4 regions of the Pseudoduganella sp. UC29_106 genome follow, and region 3 is predicted to be linked to each of the others. Evidence: predicted binding sites of a transcription regulator. Region 3 holds the regulator's gene; each other region holds the start of a gene.

Region 1 (5,623 bases), 940 kb from region 3:
TTCAGGCGGGCATACTCGCGTAAGCGCCATCCCATCCAGTCCTGCTTCGCCGTCAGCCGCGCATTGAGTACGCTGTAGCCAGGCGCCGGGATATCGGCGTTGGCGTCTTCCGCATAGACCCTGGCTGCCGCCACCGCTTCCAGCGCCGCGCCAAAGCGCTCGCCGGCGGACCTCCAAGCCAGCTCGCCGAACAGGTTCGCGCGCGGCACGCCCGGCAGGCGCGCACCCTCGCGGACATTGCCGAAAGCCTGGTCATAGGTCGCGCGCAGCACGGTGAGCGCCAGCCGGCCGCTGAAGCCCGCGCCCAGTTGGCTGCTCAGGGACAGTTCCCCGCCCTGGCGCAGCGTCTTGCTCGCGTTGCGGTAGCTGGTGCGGCCGCCGCTCGAAGCGTCGACTACCAGTTCATCGCTGGTGCGCACCTGGAACAGCGCCACGTCCACGCGGGTGCCGCCCATCTGCGCCTTCACGCCCGTTTCCAAGTGCGTGCTGCGGGCCGGACGCAGGTTGAAATTGAAGCCCGCACCCGCGCCGGAGTAGAACAGCTCATTCAAGGTCGGCGCCTCGAAGCCGCGCGCCGCGCTGGCGTAGAGATTCAGCGTTGGCGTCAACTTATAGAGAGCGCCCAACAGCGGCGTGCTGCGGCTGTAGTGCAGGGAGCCGCTGTCGTTGCCGTTGGAGAGGAAGCGGTCGTCCACGGACACGCGCAGGCGCGAATGCCGCAGCCCGGCCGTGAACTGCCAGCGCTCGCCCGCCCATTCCGTCTGCAGATAGGGATCGGAGTTGGACACCACATCCTGCTCATCGCGCCGCAGCTTGCCCTGTACACCGAACACATTGCCGATGAAGTTCTCGTACCCTTTGCGGTCGTCGCTGGAGCGGCCATATTCGACGCCGGCCGTCGTGGTCAGCTTGCCGCCGGCAAGCGGGCGCACATCCTGCCAGTTCAGGTCCGCCCCATAGAAATCGCGGTCGAAGTCCACCACGCCGCCGGAGTGGCTGGACGGAGCCTGGAAGGCCTTGGAGAAGGACTGGAACTGGATGACCTGGCGATTGCCGCCCCACACGCTCAGGTGCAGGCGGCTGTCGCCGAAGCGCTGGTCCCAGCTGGCGCCGGCCTGCTGGTGGTCGATGCTCTTGCGCGTGTTGTAGCGCTCGGCCAGCGTGCGCTTCGGCGTTTGCGTATCGGTCGCATCGATCTCGCCGGCGCGCGGATCGCGCTGGAAGGTGGCCCAGGTCACGCCTAGCGGGTCTAGCGTATCCTTCTGGCGCAGGCCGCTCGCGACCACGGTGAGTTTGCTGTCCGCACCGGGACGCACGGTGATCTTTGCCATTCCCTGGTCGCGCCGCGCCGCGCTGTGGTCGCGATAGCCGTCCGTCTCGAAGCGGGAGGCATCCAGCACATAGCCGACGCCGGCCGCGCTGCCTTGCGCGTTCAGGTCCGTCTTGCGCAGACCATCGCTACCGGCGGAGAAGCCCGCCTCCACGCTCGGCGCACCTTCGCCTTCGCGCGTGAACAGCTGGATCACGCCGCCGGAATGGTTGCCGTAGATGGCGGAATAGGGGCCGCGCAGGACTTCGATGCGTTCGGCCATGTCCAGGTTGAAGGTGGCGGCCTGGCCCTGGCCGTCCGGCATGCTGGCCGGGATGCCATCCGCGATCAGTCGCACGCCGCGCACGCCAAAGGCCGAGCGGGCGCCGAAGCCGGCGCGAGGAGATTTGCAGGTCCTGCGCATAGTTCTGACGGTTTTGCGCCACCACGCCCGGCACCGCGGCCAGCGCTTCGGACGCATTCACGCGCACCTGGCCGTCGCGGATGCGCGCCGCGTCCAGCACATCGACTGCGGCCGGCAGGTCGAAGCTGGCATGCTCGATGCGGCTGCCGCTGACGACGACCACGTCGGCAATGGCATCGCCCTCCGGCCCCGCACAGGCCAGGGTGGGGACGAACAGTCCGGCAATCAGACCGGCGATGACGTTCAGGCGGATCGGGCGCTGCATGTTGAACTCTCCTCGATGTGGTTTTTCACCACAGTAAGCAATATACCTGCCATGCCGTGCGCGGGCCGCCCCCGTGCTGGCATATGGATTGCATCGTATAGCGGGCCAACACCATACCAAGGAGACACCATGAAAGCAATCCTGTGCCTGGCGCTGTGCGCCATGGGCGCCGCCGCCGCAGCGCCATTCGCCTATGTACCCAATGAGAAGTCCGGCACGATCAGCGTGATCGACACGGCCAGCGACACCGTCGTACGCCAGATCGCCGCCGGCAAGCGCCCGCGCGGCATCGCCAGCGATGAGCGGGGCCGCCAGATCTTCGTCACCGACGCCGCCAGCAGCGTTTTGCTCGCCATCGACAGCAGCAGCGGCGTCACCGAAGCGCTGGCGCTGGGCCGCTCGCCCGAAGGCGTCAGCGTTTCGCCGGACGGCAAGCTGGTGGCGGTGGCCGTGGAGGAGAACAACAGCGTGACGCTGTTCGATGCCGTGACCCACGCCAAACTGGCGGACATCCCCGTCAAGGGCCGCAACCCGGAGCACGCCGTCTTCAGCCCGGACAGCCGCTACCTCTATGTGAGCGCCGAGGAAGCCGAGCAGGTGGACGTGATCGATGTCGGGCGCCACAAGCAGACCGGCTCCGTGGCCGTGGGCCTGCGTCCCCGGGGCATCGGCTTCTCGCCGGACGCCAGGCGCGCCTACGTAGCCTGTGAACTGGTGAACACCGTCTATGTAATCGACACGGCCTCACTGCGCACGCTTGCGGCCATACCGGCCGGGAAGAATGCCAACGGCATCGCCGTGCATCCGGACGGCCGCAGCGTCTATGTCTCGAACGGCATGGACGGCACCGTGATGCAGATCGATACCGCCCGCAACGCCGTCAGCGCCACGATCCCGGTCGGCAAGCGGCCCTGGAACATGGCCCTCACGCCGGACGGCGGCAAGCTGTATGTGGCCAACGGCCGCTCCAACAATGTTTCGGTGATCGACACGGCCAGCGCAAAGAAGGTGGCCGATATCCCCGTGGGCGAACTGCCCTGGGGCGTAGTGATCCGTTGAGTGGAGCAACAGGTGTTCAAGTTTGGAACATATGGAGCGCCGGTCAGCACGATTTCCCCCGCCGGATGCGCTGGCACGGCAATTGCGGAATACACAAGCGTGCCGCTTCGCACCGGGGCGGTCCCCACAACACACTGAATAGAGGACGACATGAATCTCGCGGACATCAGCAAACTGGGCGTGGCCAATCCCTTCAAGAAGCGTTACGACAACTACATTGGCGGCAAATTCGTGCCGCCGGTGAAGGGAGAGTACTTCGCCAACATCACTCCGATCACCGGCCTGCCGTTCTGTGAAGTTGCCCGCTCCACCGCGGAAGATGTCGAGCTGGCGCTGGATGCCGCCCACGCCGCGAAGGAGGCCTGGGGCAAGACCTCGCAGACCGAGCGCGCCAACATCCTGAACAAGATGGCCGACCGCATGGAGCAGAATCTGAGCCTGATCGCCACGGCCGAAACCATCGACAACGGCAAGCCTATCCGCGAAACGATGGCTGCCGACATCCCGCTGGCCATCGACCATTTCCGCTACTTCGCCGGTTGCATCCGCGCCCAGGAAGGCTCGGTCGCGCAGATCGATGCGCAAACCTACGCCTACCACTTCCACGAGCCGCTGGGCGTCGTCGGCCAGATCATCCCCTGGAACTTCCCCATCCTGATGGCCGTCTGGAAGCTGGCGCCAGCACTGGCCGCCGGCAATTGCGTGGTGCTGAAACCCGCCGAGCAGACGCCCGCTTCCATCATGGTCCTGCTGGAGGTGATCGCGGATCTGCTGCCGCCGGGTGTGCTGAATGTGGTTAACGGCTTTGGCCTGGAGGCGGGCAAGCCTCTGGCCTCCAGCAAGCGCATCGCCAAGATCGCTTTCACCGGTGAAACCGGCACCGGCCGTCTGATCATGGGCTATGCGGCGCAGAACCTGATTCCCGTCACGCTGGAACTGGGCGGCAAGTCGCCCAACATCTTCTTCGAGGATGTGATGGACGCGGACGATGCCTTCTTCGACAAGTGCCTGGAAGGCTTCGCCATGTTCGCGCTGAACCAGGGCGAGGTCTGCACCTGCCCGTCGCGCGTGCTGGTGCAGGAATCGATCTACGAGAAGTTCATCGAGCGCGCGCTGGCCCGCGTGGCTGCCATCCGCCAGGGCAATCCGCTGGATTCTTCCACCATGATCGGCGCCCAGGCTTCGCAGGAACAGCTGGAAAAGATCCTGTCCTATATGGATATCGGCCGCCAGGAAGGCGCGCAGTTGCTGGCCGGCGGCGAACGCACCATCCAGTCGGGCGATATGGAAGGCGGCTACTACGTGCGCCCCACCGTCTTCAAGGGCGACAACAAGATGCGCATCTTCCAGGAAGAGATCTTCGGCCCGGTCGTCTCCGTGACCACCTTCAAGGATGAAGAAGATGCTCTGCGCATCGCCAACGACACGTTGTACGGACTGGGCGCCGGCGTTTGGACGCGCGACGGCAGCCGCGCCTTCCGCGTCGGCCGTGGCATCCAGGCCGGCCGCGTGTGGACCAACTGCTATCACCTGTACCCGGCTCACGCAGCCTTCGGCGGCTACAAGCAGTCCGGCATCGGCCGTGAGAATCACAAGATGATGCTCGAACACTATCAGCAGACCAAGAACCTGCTGGTCAGCTACAACCCCAACGCACTGGGCTTCTTCTAACCTTGGGAGACGGAGTATGGATAACGCCATTGCCCGCGTCACAGCGACCGACGAAGCGCTGGAACTGATCGCCGCGCTGCATCAGCGACACGGCCCGATCATGTTCTTCCAGTCCGGCGGCTGCTGCGACGGCAGCGCGCCGATGTGCTATCCGGCGAGTGAGTTCAATGTCAGCGAAACGGACGTCTACCTGGGCAACCTGGGCGGCGCACCGTTCTTCATCGGCCTGGAGCAGTACGAGTACTGGGAACACACGCAGCTGATCATCGATGTGGTGCCGGGCAATGGCGGCATGTTCTCGCTCGAAAACGGCAGCGGCAAGCGCTTCCTGCTCCGTTCCCGCCTATTCAGTGACGCAGAGTGCGACGCCTTGCAGGCCTCGCGCCAGATCAAACGATAACAAAGGAGACAACCGTGAAATACATCACCATGGGATTGCTGCTTGGCGCCACCGCACTGGCCCAGGCAGGCAGCGGCAGCGTGACCACCACGATGCTCGATAATGCGGCCAGGGACACGAGCAGTGTACTGTCCTCCGGCATGGGATCGGAGGGCCAGCGCCATTCGACGCTCACGCAGATCAACACGAAGACCGTTGGAAAGCTGGTGCCCGCGTGGTCCTTCTCCTTCGGCGGCGAGAAGCAGCGCGGCCAGGAATCGCAGCCGGTCATCTACAACGGCAAGATGTTCGTCACCGCCTCGTATTCGCGCCTGTTCGCGATCGACCTCAAGACGGGCAACAAGCTGTGGAAGTATGAGCACCGCCTGCCGGACGGCATTATGCCCTGCTGCGACGTGATCAACCGCGGCGCTGCGCTGTACGACAATCTCGTCATCTTCGGCACGCTGGATGCCTACCTGGTCGCGCTGGACCAGGATACCGGCAAGGTCGTGT
Region 2 (5,623 bases), 140 kb from region 3:
TGCCGTACTGCGCGGCCGCGCCGTCGGTCAGCACCTCGATGTGGTCGATCATCGCCACCGGAATGAAGTTCAGGTCCGCCGCGGCGCTGCCCTGGTATGGGCCGCCCAGCACGGCCAGGTTGGACGTGCCGTGGCGACGTTTGCCGTTGACCAGCACCAGCGTGTTGTTCGGGCTCAGGCCGCGCAGCCGGGCCGACAGCGTCAGGTTGGCGGTGTCGCCGCCGAAGGCCTGGGCCGTGAAGGAGGGCAGGTTTTGCGCCAGCGCCTGGATCAGGTCAGGCTGGCCGGTACGCTGCAGCGTGCCCGCGTCCAGCACCTGGATGGGCGAGGCGCTGTTTTCCACTTTGAGGCCGTTGGCGCGCGTACCCGTCACGATCACGGCGCCCGCCATGGCCGGACTGGCCGCGGCCGCGCCGGCTACGCTATCCGCTTGCGCATCGGCCGCGTCGACAGGGTCGGCCAGGCTTACGCCGGCATAGAGCAGCATGACCGCTGCGGCACAGGTTTTCAGTTTGCCCTTCTTATGCATCGCGTATTCCTTTTCTGATGAGGAGTGAGTAGTGCGGCTTTACTTCTTTGCAGCTACAACTTCGATTTCAACCAGCCAGCCGGGCACGTTCAGCGCGGCCACCTGCATCACGGCGCGGGCCGGCAGGTTGGGTTGTGCCCCCCCGAAGAACTGGGTGTAGGACTCCATGAAGCCCTTGACGTCGGCGCGGCCGCCCTTGGCCGGGTCGCCGACCAGGAAGACCTGCATCTTCACCACATCGCCCATGGACAGGCCCATGCCCTTCAGGATCTCCTCAATCTTCTTCAATACGCCCAGTGTCTGGGTCTTGGTATCGCCATACGCGGCCAGCGAATCGGCCGGGGCGTTCTTGTCAATCACCGGCGGCACCTGGCCGCTGATGAAATGAATGGTTGCACTCGGCGGCAGGGTTACGGCCTGCGCAATCGGGAAGTCCGAGCCGGGGATTTTGTGGCGGACGATGTCCTGGGCGGCGGCGAGGTTGGCGACCAGGGTCAGGGTTGCGGCGGCCAGGATTGCTTTGGTTTGCATGCGGTTTCCTTTGTATTCGATGTTGGTGGCGGCTCTGGCACGGCGGATCAATGATCCGCCCTACGCTTTTCGCGACGCGGTGGGCTGCAATTCGTTCAATTCGTTCAATTGGCCGAGCCACAGCAGCGTAGGGCGGATCGTTTTGATCCGCCGTGCGTGCGGACCGTTAATGTTTGTTCGACATCTGCCCGGCGGCGAACCGCTCGACCTTCAATGCGTCGCGCAGCGATGAAACTTCCTGCTCCGTCAGCGCAGGCGCCTGGTTGCCCCAGGAGCTGCGCACGTAGCTGAGGACTTCGGCGATATCGGCATCCGCCAGCGTGGGCGAGAAATCGGGCATGCCGCCCCGCCCTTTCAGCAGCACGGCTGCCACGTCCGCCGACGGCCCCTGCACGAACTTGCTGCCAGCCAGCGCCGGGAAAGCGCCGGGGATGCCTTTGCCTGTGGCCTGGTGGCAGGCCGCGCAGTTCTTGGCAAAAATCGCCTTGCCGTCGGCGAAGGCGCCGCCGTGGACGATCAGCATTGCTGCGGCGAGAATGGTCCTCAAGGTCATGCGCTTGCCCTTTCATGAATGCGTTCCAGTTGCTGCCAAGCCGATTCGATGGCGCCTGCCTGCCAGCCGCCCAGGTAGCTCAGGTGCTCGCCGGCCAGCATCACCCTGCCCTCGCCCTGCAGCAGCAGCGGGTAGACGGTCTTGCGTTTTTCCTCGCTCCAGTCGGCCCAGCCGCCCAGGTTGTATTGCACGCGGTGCCACGCGACGGAGAACGCGCTTTCGTAGGAGTCGCGGTAGGCCGGGAAGATCTTCTGGCCCGCCTTCACTGCGAACTCGGCGCGTTCGGCCGGGGACAGCGCGCTGATTTCGATGGCCGAGGTCTGGTAGTTGTAGTAGCCCAGCAACACGCCCTTCTTCTTCTGCCAATTGGAGGACGGCAGGGAAATCGTGTTGATGCCCGCCATATCGGTCAGCACATGGCCGCCGTAGATCTGGTCGTCCTCTTCCCAGAAGCGGCGCTTCATCTGCAGGCCGATCTTGCCGACGGGCGCGTAGGCGACGGTGGCAATGGCCTGCTTGAAGTTGTCGGAGAAGTCCGTCTCCACATGGCGCAGCACGGAGAGCGGCAAGGTGCAGAGGCAGTAATCGGCGGTCACGCTGTGCAGCTTGCCGCTGGCGGTGTCCTTGTACTTCACCGTCACGCTGCGCTCCCCGTGCGCAATGGACTGCACTTCCGCCTTGTAGCGGATGGTGCGTCCCACCTGCTTCTCGAAAGCCTTGGCAATGGCATCCATGCCGCCCACCGGCTGGAACATGGTGTTCTGCATCGGGAAGTCCTGCACGGCGCTATAGACATTGCCGATGCGCGAGGACAGCAGCTCCTCGAAGCCGAGCGGGTCGGACAGGCGTCCCGGATTCAGGCCGGCGCCGGGATTGACGGCATAACCGCGGCCGCTGCGGCCCTTGTAGCGCAGATCCACCTGATCCAGCTGGCCCTCGTGCGCCAGGTAGTCGAGCAGTGAGCGCTTGTCGTCCGCGGTCAGATCCTGGTCCAGCATATTGCCCTTGACGGCCTTGGCCAGCAGCTCGGCCACGTGGCCGCGCATGTCGGCCTTGATCTGGGCCGGACGCAGCCGCTGTTTCGCCAGCGGCCCGCCATTTTCCAGATAGACGAAGGAGTGGTCGTTATCGTTGACCATGACTTCCAGCGGTACGTTGAACAGGCGCGTGTAGTACAGCGTTGACTGGTGGTGCAGCGGGATGCGCCAGGGGCCGTGGTTGATGTACTGGCCTTCATCGAATTTGCAGTCCTGCTTCTCGCCGCCCAGCTCCGTCAGCGAAAAGCCCTTGCGCGCAGTCTGGCAGCGGCCGCCAGCGAAATCACGGGCCTCCAGCACCTGCACCGTGTATCCGAGCTTGCCCAGCTCATAGGCCGCCGTCATCCCCGCCAGGCCCGCGCCAAGGATCACCACGCGCTTCCCTTTGCCGTCGCCGACCAGCACCGGCGGCGAATTTACCTTCGATGCGATGCCTATGCCCCATGCATTCATCGCGTTCAGCAAGAGCCCTGTGCCGCCCACCGCCGCCGCGCGGTACAGGAACTGCCTTCGTGTAATCGAGCGTTCTTCCATCTGTCACCTCGTCTGCTATGAATGACAGTGGTAAAGCAATCGTTGTGCCAAAACCCTCTGCGAAACGACTCTATTCGGAAGAAGAAATAAACTGTTTAAACAAAAAGCGCGCCTTGTGGGACAAGGCGCGCTTTATTACGGACCACGACAGTACTTTGTTTTGTGTAAGCTCTTTTTCAGATACTTGCCAATTGCACGGATGGCTGCACCATCGCGATGCGCTCGACCGGACGGCACACATGGAACTGCAGCGGCGCGGCCGCATCCACCAGGTACACCATGCCCTCGCTGGACGGATCGACCGCCACTCGTACGGGCCAGCGGCCGCGCATGCGGGCACGCTCGAACCAGCGCTCATGCTCGGCGCGCGGGCAGCTGAAGTAATTCCCCTGCACGCAGATGCCTTCGGCCGTCACCCATGCCTCGCTGACGGGCAGCAGGCAGCAGCGCACCAGGTCTTCCGGGAACTGCTTGAGCGACGCCCCGCGCTGACGCACGCCCCATTCCCACAGCTGCAGCGGTGCGTGCACGCCGGCGCCGGCCGTGCGGTTGTAGGCCAGCAGGCGGTCCATGACGATGCGACGGAACTCGCTCAGGGTGAGGACGCCATCCAGCTTGCCCAAGCCCGCGCCGTCCGCAGCGGCGCCGAAGCAGCTGCGCAGGAAGGACAACCAGGGCCGGTCCGGCGTTTCATAGTCGGCCACGCAGCGCACGTGGAAATTCGCCAGCAGCGCATCACTGTTCGCACGCAGCATCAACTCGGGCGGCAGCAGCAGGCGTTCCGGCAGGTGCGCGCACGGCCACTCCTGCGGCGTCAGCATGCGGCCGTGGCGGCGCGCCATGCGCTGCTTGTCGGACGCGCAGCTGGCCAGCGCCATCATGGCCTGGCTGAAGCCCGTCGCCTCCATGCTGGCGTAGAAGCCCGTGACCATGCCGCTGAAGACGTCCGTGACCACGTACAGCGTGGGCGAGCCGGCCAGCAGGTTGCGGTCCTGCCCGTGCAGCAGCTGCAGGCCGAACGGCAACACGTCCAGCCGGAAAGCGGCGCCGGGCTGGCCCTGGCGTGCTACGGCCGTCCCTTCAGGCAAGGGCGCCTCCTGCGGCTGCGATGACAGCATGCCATCCTGGTCCAGCCAGTAATTGAACTGGCCGAAGCTGGGCAAGGCGCCGCTGGCTTGCGTGCGGCGCAGGCGGCGCGAGTACTGGTCGGGAGTGCGCTCGCACAGGAAGTCGCGCAGCATCTCGTCATAGCAGGCGCGGCGCGAGAACTGCCTGTTCGACGCTGCATGGCGCGCAGCCGCCAGCCGGAACACCACGCGCATCGCATCGTCCACATTCACGCCGTCCGCGCCGCCATCCTTGCGCGGCCGGCCGCGCTTGACGCCCACCGTGGACGTGCGGCTCTTGCCCCGCCCACCGGAGTTGGCGTAATCCGGCAGCAACGCATTGGGCGTCTGCCCGCGCTGCCAGTAGCGGCGCAGGTAGCGGTAGATGGTGGGATGGGAGATGCCGTGACGGCGCGTGGCTTCCTGCACCAGCTGGCCGCGCCGGCGCGGCTCGTAAATGTCCGGCTCCTGCAGCACCAGGTCGGAGAGCACATTCCAGGCGCGGTCGCGGAGCTGGATGTGCTTGGCCGGCAGCAGCTGCTGGTTCGCGATCACCAGATGCGGGTCGGACTCCAGCCGGCGCACCCGGCCCTTTGCCAGTTCGCTTTCCAGCACCGGCACGCGGTGCAGTTCGACTTCCGCAGCCGCGGAAGCCACGTCGAACACATAGGCGAAACTGCGTGAGACGTCGATCCAGAGTATCCGGACCACCCTGCGCCTTGGCTCGCTGAATTCAAGGAGATCGTTTCGCAATAACATCCGCCACCTTTCGAAAAGAAGGGATAACTGGTGTATGTCATGCAAAATTCAGGCCACGCCCCAATGTCGGGGTCAGACCCCGACATTGGTGGGGTCTGACCCCGACATTTTGGCGGCGAGGCGTTATCCGTGGTGCAAGATTGCACCAGCGATGTGCGAAAAGCTTATTTTTCGCGGCGCGGCTTGCCGGGAACGGGCTTCTTCGGCGGGGTGTGCTTGGCCGATTCAGGCGGCATTTCGTCGGCCTTGCTGATTTTCAGCTGCTGGCCGCCGACCCAGACTTTTTTCAGATGGCGGAAAATCTCGTCCGGCATCCCGTCCGGCATTTCGAGGAAGCTGTGGTCGTCCAGGATCTCGATGCGGCCGATGAAGCGCGCTTCCAGGCCGCTCTCGTTGGCGATGGCGCCAACGATATTGGCCGGCGTGGCGGCGTGCTGGCTGCCCACCTCGATGCGGTAGGCGCGCATCGGCACATCGGGCTGGCCGGTCTTGTCCTTCTTTTTCTTTTTCGGCTTGTCTTCGAAGGCCGGCTCCTCGTCGTCCTCACGCGAAACCAAGGGCGGAACCCTGGTGT
Region 3 (5,623 bases):
CACCCCCAGCACCGCGCTGGCGAGCAGCAGGAGGGTCAGTTCAAGAGGCGTGAACATTATCTGATCTTAGTCGATTGGCACCGTTGTTTGTTGCGTCTGGCAAGTTTTTTGCTTTACCAATTCGGCTATACTTCCGGCATGAGTGTAACCGATGAAAAAACAATGCTGAAAGTTTTTGATGCCAAGACCGCAACCCGCGCACTGGAACTGGCGCGCGAGGCCCTGCAAATCGAGACGGACGCGCTGCGCGCCCTGCATGAACGCCTGGCGACCGACGAATCCGTAGGCAAGGCCGTGTCCCTGTTGCTGCAATGCAAAGGTCGCGTCGTGGTATCCGGCATTGGCAAGTCCGGCCATATCGGCCGCAAGATTGCCGCTACGCTGGCGTCCACCGGCACCCCGGCCCTGTTCGTGCACCCGGCCGAAGCCGCGCACGGCGACCTGGGCATGATCACGCCGGAAGATGCGGTGATCGCCATTTCCTATTCCGGCGAGGCGGCCGAACTGATGGCCATCCTGCCGGTCGTGAAGCGCATGGGCGGCGTGGTGATCTCGATGACCGGCAAGCCGGAATCGAGCCTGGCCAAGCTGTCGGACGTGCACCTGGACGTTTCCGTGGCCAAGGAAGCCTGCCCAATGAACCTGGCGCCCACCGCCTCCACCACCGCCACGCTGGCGCTGGGCGACGCGATCGCCGTGGCCCTGCTGGACCTGCGCGGCTTCAAGGAAGAGGATTTCGCCCGCTCGCACCCGGGCGGCGCCCTGGGCCGCCGCCTGCTGACCCATGTGCGCGACATCATGCGTACCGGCGCCGCCATCCCCGCCGTGGGCCTGGACACCCGCCTGCCCGATGCGCTGCTGGAAATCACCCAGAAGGGCATGGGCATGACCGCCGTCGTCGATGCGGACAACAAGCCGGTCGGCGTCTTCACCGACGGCGACCTGCGCCGCATGATCGAAAAGGTGCAGGACTTCGGCAAGGTCGTCATCAAGGACGTGATGCACCTGAGCCCGCGCACCATCGGCCCGGACAAGCTGGCCGTGGACGCTGTCGCCATCATGGAAGAATTCCGCATCAACCAGATGCTGGTCACCGATGATGCGGGCATCCTGGTTGGCGCCCTGCATATCCACGACCTGACCCGCGCCAAGGTGATCTGATGAGCCGCCCCTACAATATGGACAACGTCAAGCGCGCCGCCAAGGTGCGCCTGATGATCTTCGACGTCGATGGCGTGCTGACCGACGGCAGCCTGCACTACGGCCCCGAAGGCGAGATGATGAAGACCTTCAACGTGCACGATGGCCTGGGCATAAAGCTGCTGCAGGAATCGGGCGTGCAGACCGCCATCATCAGCGCCCGCCGTTCGGCCACCGTAGCTGCGCGCGCCAAGGACCTGGGCATCGAGTTCGTGCACCAGGGCGGGCACGACAAGCTCACCCCCTTCCGCGCCCTGATCCAGCAACTGGGCCTGACCGAAGAGCAGGTCGGCTTCATCGGCGACGATGTGGTGGACCTGCCCATCCTGAGCCGCGTGGGCTTTGCCGTCAGCGTGCCGAACGGCCGCCCGGAAGTGCACAGCCGTGCGCATCATATTACCGAAGCGGCCGGCGGCCGCGGCGCCGTGCGCGAGGTGTGCGAATTCATTCTGCGCGCCCAGGGCAACTACGAGCGCATCATGACCCAGTTCATGGTGTAAGGGAGCAGCATGCGCAACCAGAGGACCGCCCACCGTTTCCGCCTGTCGCTCGGCATGCTGCTGGCGCTGTTTGCCGCCGTCGGCTCCTTCTGGATACTGGAGTTGCTGAACCGCGCCGGCGAGGAAATGCAGGCCGATATGCGGATGAATGAACCGGACTACATCGTCGAACGCTTCAGCTTCGTGCGCCTGAACAAGGTTGGCAAGCCAAGCTACATCATCTCCGGCGACAAGCTGACCCACCGTCCGATCGACGATTCCTCCGAGATCGACAAGCCGATCGTGCGCAGCCTGGCCGAGGACAAGCCTCCCATGGATATCCGCTCGAAAACGGCGCGGGTGGATGATGTGAACAGCCGCGTGACCCTGCGCGACGAGGTAAGGATCGACCGCGCCGCCGGGCAGGCGAACCAGGAACTGCACCTGGAAACGGATAAGCTGGTGATCTACCCGGACGAGGACCGTATGGAGACGGACCAGCCGGTGCGCATGAAATCGGGTGAAACCACCGCGCAAGCCAGTGGCATGCGCGCCAATAACGCCAGCCGACAGTTGGAACTGTCCGGCCGCGGCACGCTCGTCTTCCCGCCGAAGGCGCGCTAACCCAATACGAATGGAATTACGATGAAAAAACTCCTGCTTTCGGCAGTCCTGGCTTTGGTGAGCGGCATGGCCGCCGCCGAAAAAGCCGACTCCTACAAGCCGATGGAAATCAAGTTCGATAACCTGGAAGTGGACGATGTGAAGCAGCAGCGCATCGCCACCGGCAATGTGGTCCTCACGCGCGGCACGCTGTTGATGAAGGCGGCGCGCGCCGTGGTGTCGCAGACGCCGGAAGGCTTCCAGCACGTGGTGCTGACGGGCGGCGGCGGCAAGGCCACCTTCCGCCAGAAGCGCGACGGCGAAGGCGACCAGTGGGTGGAAGGCGAGGCTGAACGCATCGAGTACGACGAGAACGTTGAACTGGTGAAGATGTTCAGCAAGGCGAAGATCAAGCGCCTGGAAGGCGCCAAGCCGAGCGACGAAGTCGAAGGCGAATTCATCTCCTATGACAGCCGCAAGGAATTCTTCAGCGTGAAGAACACTTCCACCGGCGAGAGTAAAACAGGGCGGCGGCCGCGGCACGATGGTGATCCAGCCGACGCGCACCGCTCCACCGGCAACGCCGCCGGCCACGACCAACCCAACGCCAGCGGCAGGGAAATAAGCATGGCGGTTTCGACTTGCGAAAGCACCCTGGTCGTCAAGGGCCTGCAAAAGACCTACGGCAAGCGCCAGGTGGTGCATGACGTGTCGCTGCAGGTGGATTGCGGCGAAGTGGTAGGCCTGCTGGGGCCGAACGGCGCGGGCAAGACAACGTCCTTCTACATGATCGTGGGCCTGGTCGCGTCCGACGCAGGCACCATCGATATCGGCGGCGTGGACGTGTCCATGCTGCCCATCCACAAGCGCGCCACCCTGGGCCTGTCCTACCTGCCGCAGGAAGCTTCGGTGTTCCGCAAGCTGACCGTGGAAGAGAATATCCGCGCCGTGCTGGAGATTCAGAACGTGGACGGCAAGCCGATGACCAAGGCGCAGATCGACGAGCGCCTGGAAGCCCTGCTGGCCGACCTGCAGATCGAAAAGCTGCGCGAGAACCAGGCGCTGTCGCTGTCCGGCGGTGAACGCCGCCGCGTGGAAATTGCGCGCGCCCTCGCCACCAACCCCCGCTTCGTGCTGCTGGACGAGCCGTTCGCGGGCGTGGACCCGATTGCCGTGATCGAAATCCAGCGTATCGTACGTTTCCTGAAGGAGCGCAATATCGGTGTGCTGATTACCGACCACAATGTGCGTGAGACGCTCGGTATCTGCGATCGCGCCTACATCATCAACCAGGGTTCGGTGCTGGCTTCGGGCCGCCCGGACGATATTATTGCCGACGAGTCTGTCCGCCGCGTGTATCTCGGCGAACACTTCCGCATGTAAGCAAGGCCATGAAACAGTCACTGCAACTGCGAACCTCGCAACACCTGGCGCTCACACCGCAGCTGCAGCAATCCATCCGCCTGTTGCAGCTCTCGACGCTCGAGCTGCACCAGGAGTTGGAGCAGCTGCTGAGCGACAACCCGCTGCTGGAACGCCTGGATGATCCGCTCGATCATTCGGTGCGCCTGCTGGCGGACGGCGCCATCAACCAGGGCAATGGCTCTGCCGAAGCACCACAAGAGTCCGCGCCGCAAGGCGAGGGCGAATCCGCGCCCAGCGCCGAAGCCGACAGCTATGAAGGCGGTGAAGGCGGCGAAGGCGAGGGCGGCGACATAGGCGATAGCGACTGGAGCGATTCCGGCCGCAACAAGTCGCCGGACGACGAGGACAGCCGCCCGCAATTGGAAGCGAACCACTGCACGCTGCGCGAGCACCTGCTGGAGCAGATGCGCGTGACCGTGGCGGAAGCGCGCGACCGCGCGCTGATGGAAATCATCATCGATGCGCTGGACGAGAACGGCTACCTGGAAGAACCGCTGGAAGAGATCCATGCGCGCCTGCCGGAAGAGCTGGAAGTCGAACTGGAAGAGTTGCGCACGGCCCTGTTGCTGCTGCAGAACTTCGACCCGGTCGGCGTGGGCGCGCGCAATGCGTCCGAATGCCTGGCGCTGCAGATCAAGCGCCTGCCCAATGTGCCCATGGTCACGCGCCGCATGGCGCTGTGCATTGTCGAGAAGCATCTGACCTGGTTTGCCCAGCGCGAGTTCAACAAGCTGAAGAAGGCGCTGGACTGCGACGATGAAGACTTGCGCGAAGCGCAGGCGGTGATTCGCCAGTGCAATCCCCATCCGGGCGCTGAATTTGCGTCAGACGTGTCAGACTATGTCGTGCCGGACGTGATCGTGAAGAAGAGCCGCAATGGCTGGCAGGTCAGCCTGAACAACGACGTCATGCCGCGCCTGCGCGTGAATGCCTTGTACGCGAGCCTGCTCAAGCAGGGCAAGGGCGAATCCCAGATGAGCGCCCAGCTGCAGGAAGCCAAGTGGCTGATCAAGAATATGCGCCAGCGCTTCGACACAATCCTGCGCGTTTCGCAGGCGATAGTAGAAAGACAAAAGAACTTTTTCAGTCATGGCGCAGTGGCCATGAGACCCCTTGTGTTGCGTGAAATAGCTGATACACTGGGACTACACGAGAGCACTATTTCTCGGGTAACAACTCAAAAATACATGCTCACCCCGCATGGCATGTTTGAGTTGAAATATTTCTTTGGAAGCCACGTCGCGACTGAAGCTGGGGGTGAAGCCTCATCGACTGCGATCCGTGCGCTGATCGTGCAATTGACAGGAGCAGAAGACCCGAAAAATCCTTTATCCGACAGTAAGATTGCGGACATGCTGGGAGAACAGGGCATGGTCATAGCGCGACGTACTGTTGCCAAGTACCGAGAAGCATTGAAGATCCCACCAGTAAGTCTCCGCAAGTCTTTGTAGTGCACGGTTCCGCTGCATGCTACAAGCATGTATGAACTTGTAAGCGACATCATCTTTAGGAGTGTGTATGAATCTCACCATCAGTGGACATCATGTCGAAGTGACCCCAGCGATTCGCGAGTACGTGCAGAACAAGCTGGAGCGGATTAAACGCCATTTCGATCAAGTGATTGATATTGCTGTCATCCTGACTGTAGATAACCTCACCGAGAAAGAAAAACGTCAAAAAGCAGAGATTAATCTGCGCATGTCGGGTAAGACTGTGTATGTGGAGAGCCTTTCGCAAGACCTTTATGCCGCCATCGATACGCTGATCGACAAACTGGATCGCCAGGTCATGAAGCACAAGGACCGCGTGCAGAACCATAACCACGAAGCGATCAAGCATCTGCCGGACACTTACGAAGCACCAGTCACCGCTATGTAAAGGACACGCGGGACTCATCAACAAAGGGCGCATCTGGC
Region 4 (5,623 bases), 3.2 Mb from region 3:
AACTCATCGGGGACACCCGAGGAGATGTCTTCTTCACGCGGGTCGCAAGACCTGGCGCGGCAGTCCGCTTTTCTGTAACTTCGAAAACTGGACTACCATCTATGAAGAATCGTTCCATTGCAGCATCCTCCCTCGTCTCCCAAACCTCCCTCACCGTTTTCGCCGTAGCCGCCGCCTTCGTTGCATTGGCTCCGTCGGCTTATGCCGCAAAACCGGACGCTGATGGCAGTTTCGCCCGCGGCCGCATCCTGGTTGAGCCGCGCGCCGGCCTGACCGAAGAAAACTTCGACAAAGTTCTGAAAACCAAAGGCGGTAAGCGCCGCAAGCTGGGCCAGAGCAACCTGCACATCGTCGACCTGCCTGCCGGCGCTTCGGAACAGGAAGTTGTGGAACAGCTCAAGAACGACCCCAACTTCAAATACGCTGAACTGGACAAGCGCGTTCCGATCGCCACCACCACCAACGACCCTTACCTGGGCAGCGAGTGGCACATCAGCAAGATCGGCGCCGACGTGGCCTGGGACAAATCCCAGGGTAGCGGCGTGACCATCGCGATCCTGGACTCCGGCGTGGACGGCTCCCACCCTGACCTGGCCCCGCACATGGTGCCCGGCTACAACATCTACGACAACAACACCAACACCGCCGACGTCTGCGGCCACGGTACCAAGGTCGCCGGCACGGCTGCAGCAGCTGCCAACAATGGCGCCGGCGTGGCCGGCGTGGCTGGCCAGGCCAAGATCATGCCGGTGCGTATTGCCTATGTCGACCCGACCTACGGCTGCTACGCTTACTTCTCGACCATCGCCAGCGGCATCACCTGGGCCGCCGATCACGGCGCCCGTATCGTCAACGTCAGCTACGCTGCAATGCCGACCAGCTCGGCCATCATCAGCGCGGCCAACTACCTGAAGAGCAAGGGCGGCCTGATGTTCGCTTCGGCCGGCAATTCGAATATCGACGAAGGCTTCACGCCGACCACCAGCATGATCATGGTGTCCGCGACCGACAGCACCGACGCCAAGGCCGGCTTCTCCAGCTACGGCAACTACGTGTCCCTGTCCGCTCCGGGCGCCGGCATCTACACCACCGTACAGGGTGGCGGCTACGGCGGCGTCAACGGCACCTCGTTCTCCGCCCCCGTGGCAGCCGGCGTGGCGGCCCTGATGATGGCCGCCAATCCGTCGCTGAGCAATGCCAAGATCGAAAGCCTGATGTACTCGACCGCCGTGGATCTCGGCGCCGCCGGCCGCGACCCCTACTTCGGCTATGGCCGCGTGAACGCCGCTGCTGCCGTACAAGCAGCCGCCGGCTCGTCCACCACTCCGGCTCCGGACACCACCGCCCCGACCGTGGCAATCACTTCGCCATCGGCCAACGGCACCGTTTCCGGCTCCGTGGCGGTCAACGTCAACGCAGCGGACAACGTGGGCGTGGCTCGCGTCGATCTGAAGGTCAACAGCACCGTCGTCGCCACCGACAGCTCGGCGCCGTTTGCCTTCGCATGGGATTCCAACGGCGTAGCCAATGGTCTGGCGACCCTGACTGCAGTTGCATACGACGCTGCGGGCAACGTGACATCGTCGACGCCAGTATCCGTGAACGTCGCTAACACCGTCACTGCTCCAATTCCAGCCGTCGACACTACGCCACCATCGGTCAAGATCACCAATCCATCGAATGGCAACACGGTGCGTGGCAATGTGAACGTGACTGTGAACGCAACTGACAACAGCGGCAATTCCGGCATCTCCCTGCAGCTGTATGTGGATGGCGCCCTGAAAGCATCGGGTTCCGGCTCCAGCCTGTCGTACAGCTGGAATACGAAGAAGTCCGGCAGCGGAGGCCACTCGATCCAGGCAGTTGCGAAAGATCCTGCTGGCAACACTTCCACCACTACGGTGAACGTGTCGAGCAGGTAAGCTTCAAGCAATAAAAAAACCGGCAGCCAAGGCTGCCGGTTTTTTATTGACCTGCGGTCAGAACAAATGCCGGCGCCTGTAGGCCAGGCCGAACAGGCCGGCTCCCAGCAGCGCGAGAGTTCCTGGCTCGGGCGTTTCCAGCGGTGGCGTGCCGCAGGGGTTGCCCGGGGACGGAACGCAAGGATTGTCCAGCGGACCACCTTTCAGGTAGGTCCATTCTTCATAGCCGTCGTTATTCGGCCATACTTGACCAAAGCGTGAGTAAAGGTAAATATACGCGCCATTCCTTTCGGCAAGGGTATCGAACAACATGCCGCCTGCAGTAAACGCGGCATTCAGTAACGCAACGGGGATGTCTACCGTCATATCGCCGCTACCGCTGCCGCTATTAAGTGAGAAGTCAAGATCGACCCGATTATTCTGGCTGCCAGAATCCATCTGGTACACAAGGAAGCTGTTGAGCGGGTTGAGCAGCGTACCTTGATTCATAGTCGGCGTGAGCGACTGATTCGGGTTAGTCGAAATGTAGATTTGCAATTCATCCAGGCTCAGCTTGGGATTGGCTCCGGTCTGGTTGATGTCAAGCAGGAACCGCATCACTTCGCCACCCGGAACCCCGGGAGTGGTGTCGATCAGGCCGACTTGCCCGACCGTAATTTCATGGTTATAGGTATCGGTGCCGTCGTTATTATAGGTGCCCGAAACCGTGGTGTTATAGCCTTGCACGACCGTCGCACTCGCGTCGCGCACACGCACGAATGACTTTATCACCCCACTGCCGGTTGGTTGCGCGGGCACTTGCTTATAAAAAGCGGTACCGAGCGTGCCCGACGCGCCCGCACTTGTCAGGTCCAATGCCAGATCTGCATGCGCGCTCATGCTGAACAGCATTCCTATTGCTCCAGCGATAGTTCCCAGCTTCCTTTTAAATGTCTTCATGACATCCCCATTTTTTGTCTGCAAAAATATAATGCATAAAATATGCCTAAACCTCTAATCAACGTGTAATCAATTAGTTACAGCTATCCTTTTGCATGCGCAGTCAGCAGTTGTAAGAAAATTCGACATTATGGGTTTTAAATCAATGACATAGGCATGCCATAGAGCCAGTTAAATTAATATTGAGAACTAAGCGATGCACAAGAAACAATGTAGTAAAAAATGGCAACAGATGGTTTATGTGTTCAGTTCATTTTTTAACTCAGCAATAAAGTTGCAAAACGTCCAGGATAATAAGCCACATATTTTCTGTTCAAAAGAAATTTTGATTACTCCTCAAAAAGTGCTCCATTAAGATCACTTGAGTTATCTCATCACCGCGTTGAAAGACTCAATGACCAAGCAATCTGCAATCTCCCTGCCCCGCAACACCCTCATCACCGCATCCTTTTTCGCTGTCGCCGCTGCCCTGAGCGCGATGGCGCCGGCAGCGCACGCCAAGCATGGCGCCGCTGACGAAGACCTGGCCGACGGCGAATTCGCCCGCGGCCGCATCCTGGTCATCCCTCGCGAGGGTGTGACCTCGGCCAATTTCGATAACGCTATCCGTCCGCATGGCGGCAAGCGCCGCAAGATGGGCCAGAGCAATATCAACATCGTGGACATCGCTTCCGGCAATGAAAAAGCCGTGCTGGCCGCCCTGCGCAAGAATCCTGACTTCAAGGCCGTGGAACTGGACCGCAAGGTCTTGCTGACCGCTGTGCCGAACGACCCCTACTACGGCAGCGAATGGCACCTCGCCAAGATCGGCGCCAACCTCGCGTGGGACAAGGCCCAGGGCGCTGGCGTCACCATCGCCATCCTGGATAGCGGCGTGGACCCGACCCACCCCGACCTGGCTTCGCGCCTGGTACCGGGCTGGAACGTCTACAACAATAATGCGGACACCAGCGACGTCTGCGGCCATGGCACCGCCGTCGCCGGCACCGCTGCTGCCGCCATGAACAATGGCGCCGGCGTGGCGGGCGTGGCCGGACAGGCCAGGATCATGCCGCTGCGTATCGCGTACAAGGACGCTGCCACCGGCAGCTGCTATGCCTACTTCTCGACCATGGCCAGCGCCGTGACTTATGCAGCCGACCACGGGGCGCGCGTAGCCAATATCAGCTACGCCAGCGTGCCGACCAGCGCCGCCGTGCAGAGCGCCGCGCAATACCTGCGCAGCAAGGGCGGCCTGTTATTCGTCTCGGCTGGCAACTCCAACCGCGACGAAGGTTTCACGCCGACCACGACGATGATCGCCGTGTCCGCGACCGACAGCGCCGACAACCGCTCCAGCTTCTCCAGCTATGGCAGCTTCGTTTCCCTGTCCGCACCGGGTTCTGGGATCTATTCGACCGTCAACGGCGGCTCTTACGGCGGCTGGAACGGCACTTCCTTCGCGAGCCCCGTGGCTGCAGGCGTTGCCGCGCTGATGATGTCCGCCAATCCGTCTCTGGACGCGAACAAGATCGAAAGCCTGCTCTTCTCGACCGCCACCGACCTGGGCTCGCCCGGCCGTGACATCTACTTCGGCTACGGCCGTGTGAATGCCGCCGCTGCCGTGAACGCCGCGATTGCCGCAAGCACGCCAGTGGACACGACCGCGCCGACCGTAGCAATCGCTTCCCCGGCCGCCAGCAGCACGGTTTCCGGCACCGCCACGGTCAACGTGAACGCCGCCGACAACGTGGGCGTGGCCCGCGTGGAGCTGAAAGTGAACAGCACCGTGGTCGCGACCGACACCGCGGCACCGTATTCCTTCTCCTGGGATACCAAGGGCGTTGCAAATGGGCTGGTGTCGCTGACCGCCGTGGCGTACGACGCTGCCGGCAACGTGGCTTCGTCCACGCCAGTGTCGGTGAATGTGGCAAACGCAACACCTGCCCCGGCGCCAGCCCCGGTAAACGATACAATCGTGCCAGTGGTCAAGATCACCAACCCGGTCGGCGGCCAGGTCAGCGGTCTGGTCAACGTAAAGGTTGAGGCATCCGACAATATGGGCCCGGCCGGCATTAAAATTCAGCTGTATGTTGACGGCGCATTGCGCGCCACCGGTTCCGGCAGTTCCATGTCTTACGCCTGGGATACGACCAATATCGCGGCCGGCTCCCACATGATCTATGCGTTGGTCCGTGATGCGTCGAATAACGGGGCCTATGCCACCGTCAGGGTCACTAAGTAATCAGCCTTGCGGCCGCAGCGATGCGGCCGTTTTTTTATCCGGCTGTCGGCAGTTTGTAGTCCTTGAACTGCTCGCGCAGCTTGTTCTTCTGGATCTTGCCGGTGCCGCCTACCGGCAGCGCCTCGACGAAGACCACGTCGTCCGGCATCCACCACTTCGCAATCTTCCCTTCAAAGAAGCCAAGCAGCTCCTCCCGGCTGACGGACATGCCGGGCCGGCACACGACCACTAGCAACGGACGCTCGTCCCACTTTGGATGGCGGATGCCGATACAGGCTGCCTGCATCACCGCCGGGTGCGCGACCGCGATGTTTTCCAGGTCGATGGTGCCGATCCACTCGCCGCCGGACTTGATCACGTCCTTGCTGCGGTCGGTAATTTGCATGAAGCCGTCTGCGTCGATGGTGGCCACGTCTCCGGTCGGGAACCAGCCGCGGTCCAGCACGTCACCGCCTTCCTGCTTGAAGTAGGAGGAAATGATCCAGGGGCCGCGCACCTGCAGGTGGCCGAAAGTCTTGCCGTCCCAGGGCAGCTCCTC

Evidence for each region. Region 3 encodes sigma-54, which starts transcription at its own class of promoters, with help from an activator protein. Its sites were predicted from a motif close to TGGCANGNAANCTGCTTT; they were not measured.
Region 1: a site for sigma-54 is predicted at 3,129-3,146, ahead of adh (aldehyde dehydrogenase). Genes of this name have one in related genera too.
Region 2: a site for sigma-54 is predicted at 3,217-3,234, ahead of ACHMW6_RS31070 (flavin monoamine oxidase family protein). Genes of this name have one in related genera too.
Region 4: a site for sigma-54 is predicted at 2,892-2,909, ahead of ACHMW6_RS16190 (PEP-CTERM sorting domain-containing protein). Genes of this name have one in related genera too.

Annotation. Positions count from the first base shown of each region.
Region 1 is NZ_CP171977.1:14,058-19,680, forward strand. Features, by position in the region: gene ACHMW6_RS00440 (TonB-dependent receptor family protein) at 1-1,667, opposite strand, end outside; gene ACHMW6_RS00445 (beta-propeller fold lactonase family protein) at 2,128-3,057, shown strand; gene adh (aldehyde dehydrogenase) at 3,208-4,728, shown strand; gene ACHMW6_RS00455 (DUF779 domain-containing protein) at 4,745-5,128, shown strand; gene ACHMW6_RS00460 (PQQ-dependent methanol/ethanol family dehydrogenase) at 5,158-5,623, shown strand, end outside.
Region 2 is NZ_CP171977.1:6,232,417-6,238,039, forward strand. Features, by position in the region: gene ACHMW6_RS31055 (TonB-dependent receptor plug domain-containing protein) at 1-529, opposite strand, end outside; gene ACHMW6_RS31060 (RidA family protein) at 569-1,060, opposite strand; gene ACHMW6_RS31065 (c-type cytochrome) at 1,227-1,613, opposite strand; gene ACHMW6_RS31070 (flavin monoamine oxidase family protein) at 1,610-3,184, opposite strand; gene ACHMW6_RS31075 (hypothetical protein) at 3,361-5,001, opposite strand; gene ACHMW6_RS31080 (DEAD/DEAH box helicase) at 5,214-5,623, opposite strand, start outside.
Region 3 is NZ_CP171977.1:6,368,798-6,374,420, reverse strand. Features, by position in the region: partial or broken gene ACHMW6_RS31750 (cation:proton antiporter) at 1-57, opposite strand, end outside; gene ACHMW6_RS31745 (SIS domain-containing protein) at 139-1,161, shown strand; gene ACHMW6_RS31740 (KdsC family phosphatase) at 1,161-1,700, shown strand; gene lptC (LPS export ABC transporter periplasmic protein LptC) at 1,710-2,303, shown strand; partial or broken gene lptA (lipopolysaccharide transport periplasmic protein LptA) at 2,325-2,738, shown strand; gene lptB (LPS export ABC transporter ATP-binding protein) at 2,910-3,665, shown strand; gene ACHMW6_RS31720 (RNA polymerase factor sigma-54) at 3,674-5,158, shown strand; gene hpf (ribosome hibernation-promoting factor, HPF/YfiA family) at 5,226-5,585, shown strand.
Region 4 is NZ_CP171977.1:3,164,260-3,169,882, reverse strand. Features, by position in the region: gene ACHMW6_RS16195 (S8 family serine peptidase) at 102-1,922, shown strand; gene ACHMW6_RS16190 (PEP-CTERM sorting domain-containing protein) at 1,980-2,861, opposite strand; gene ACHMW6_RS16185 (S8 family serine peptidase) at 3,256-5,085, shown strand; partial or broken gene ACHMW6_RS16180 (3-(methylthio)propionyl-CoA ligase) at 5,120-5,623, opposite strand, start outside.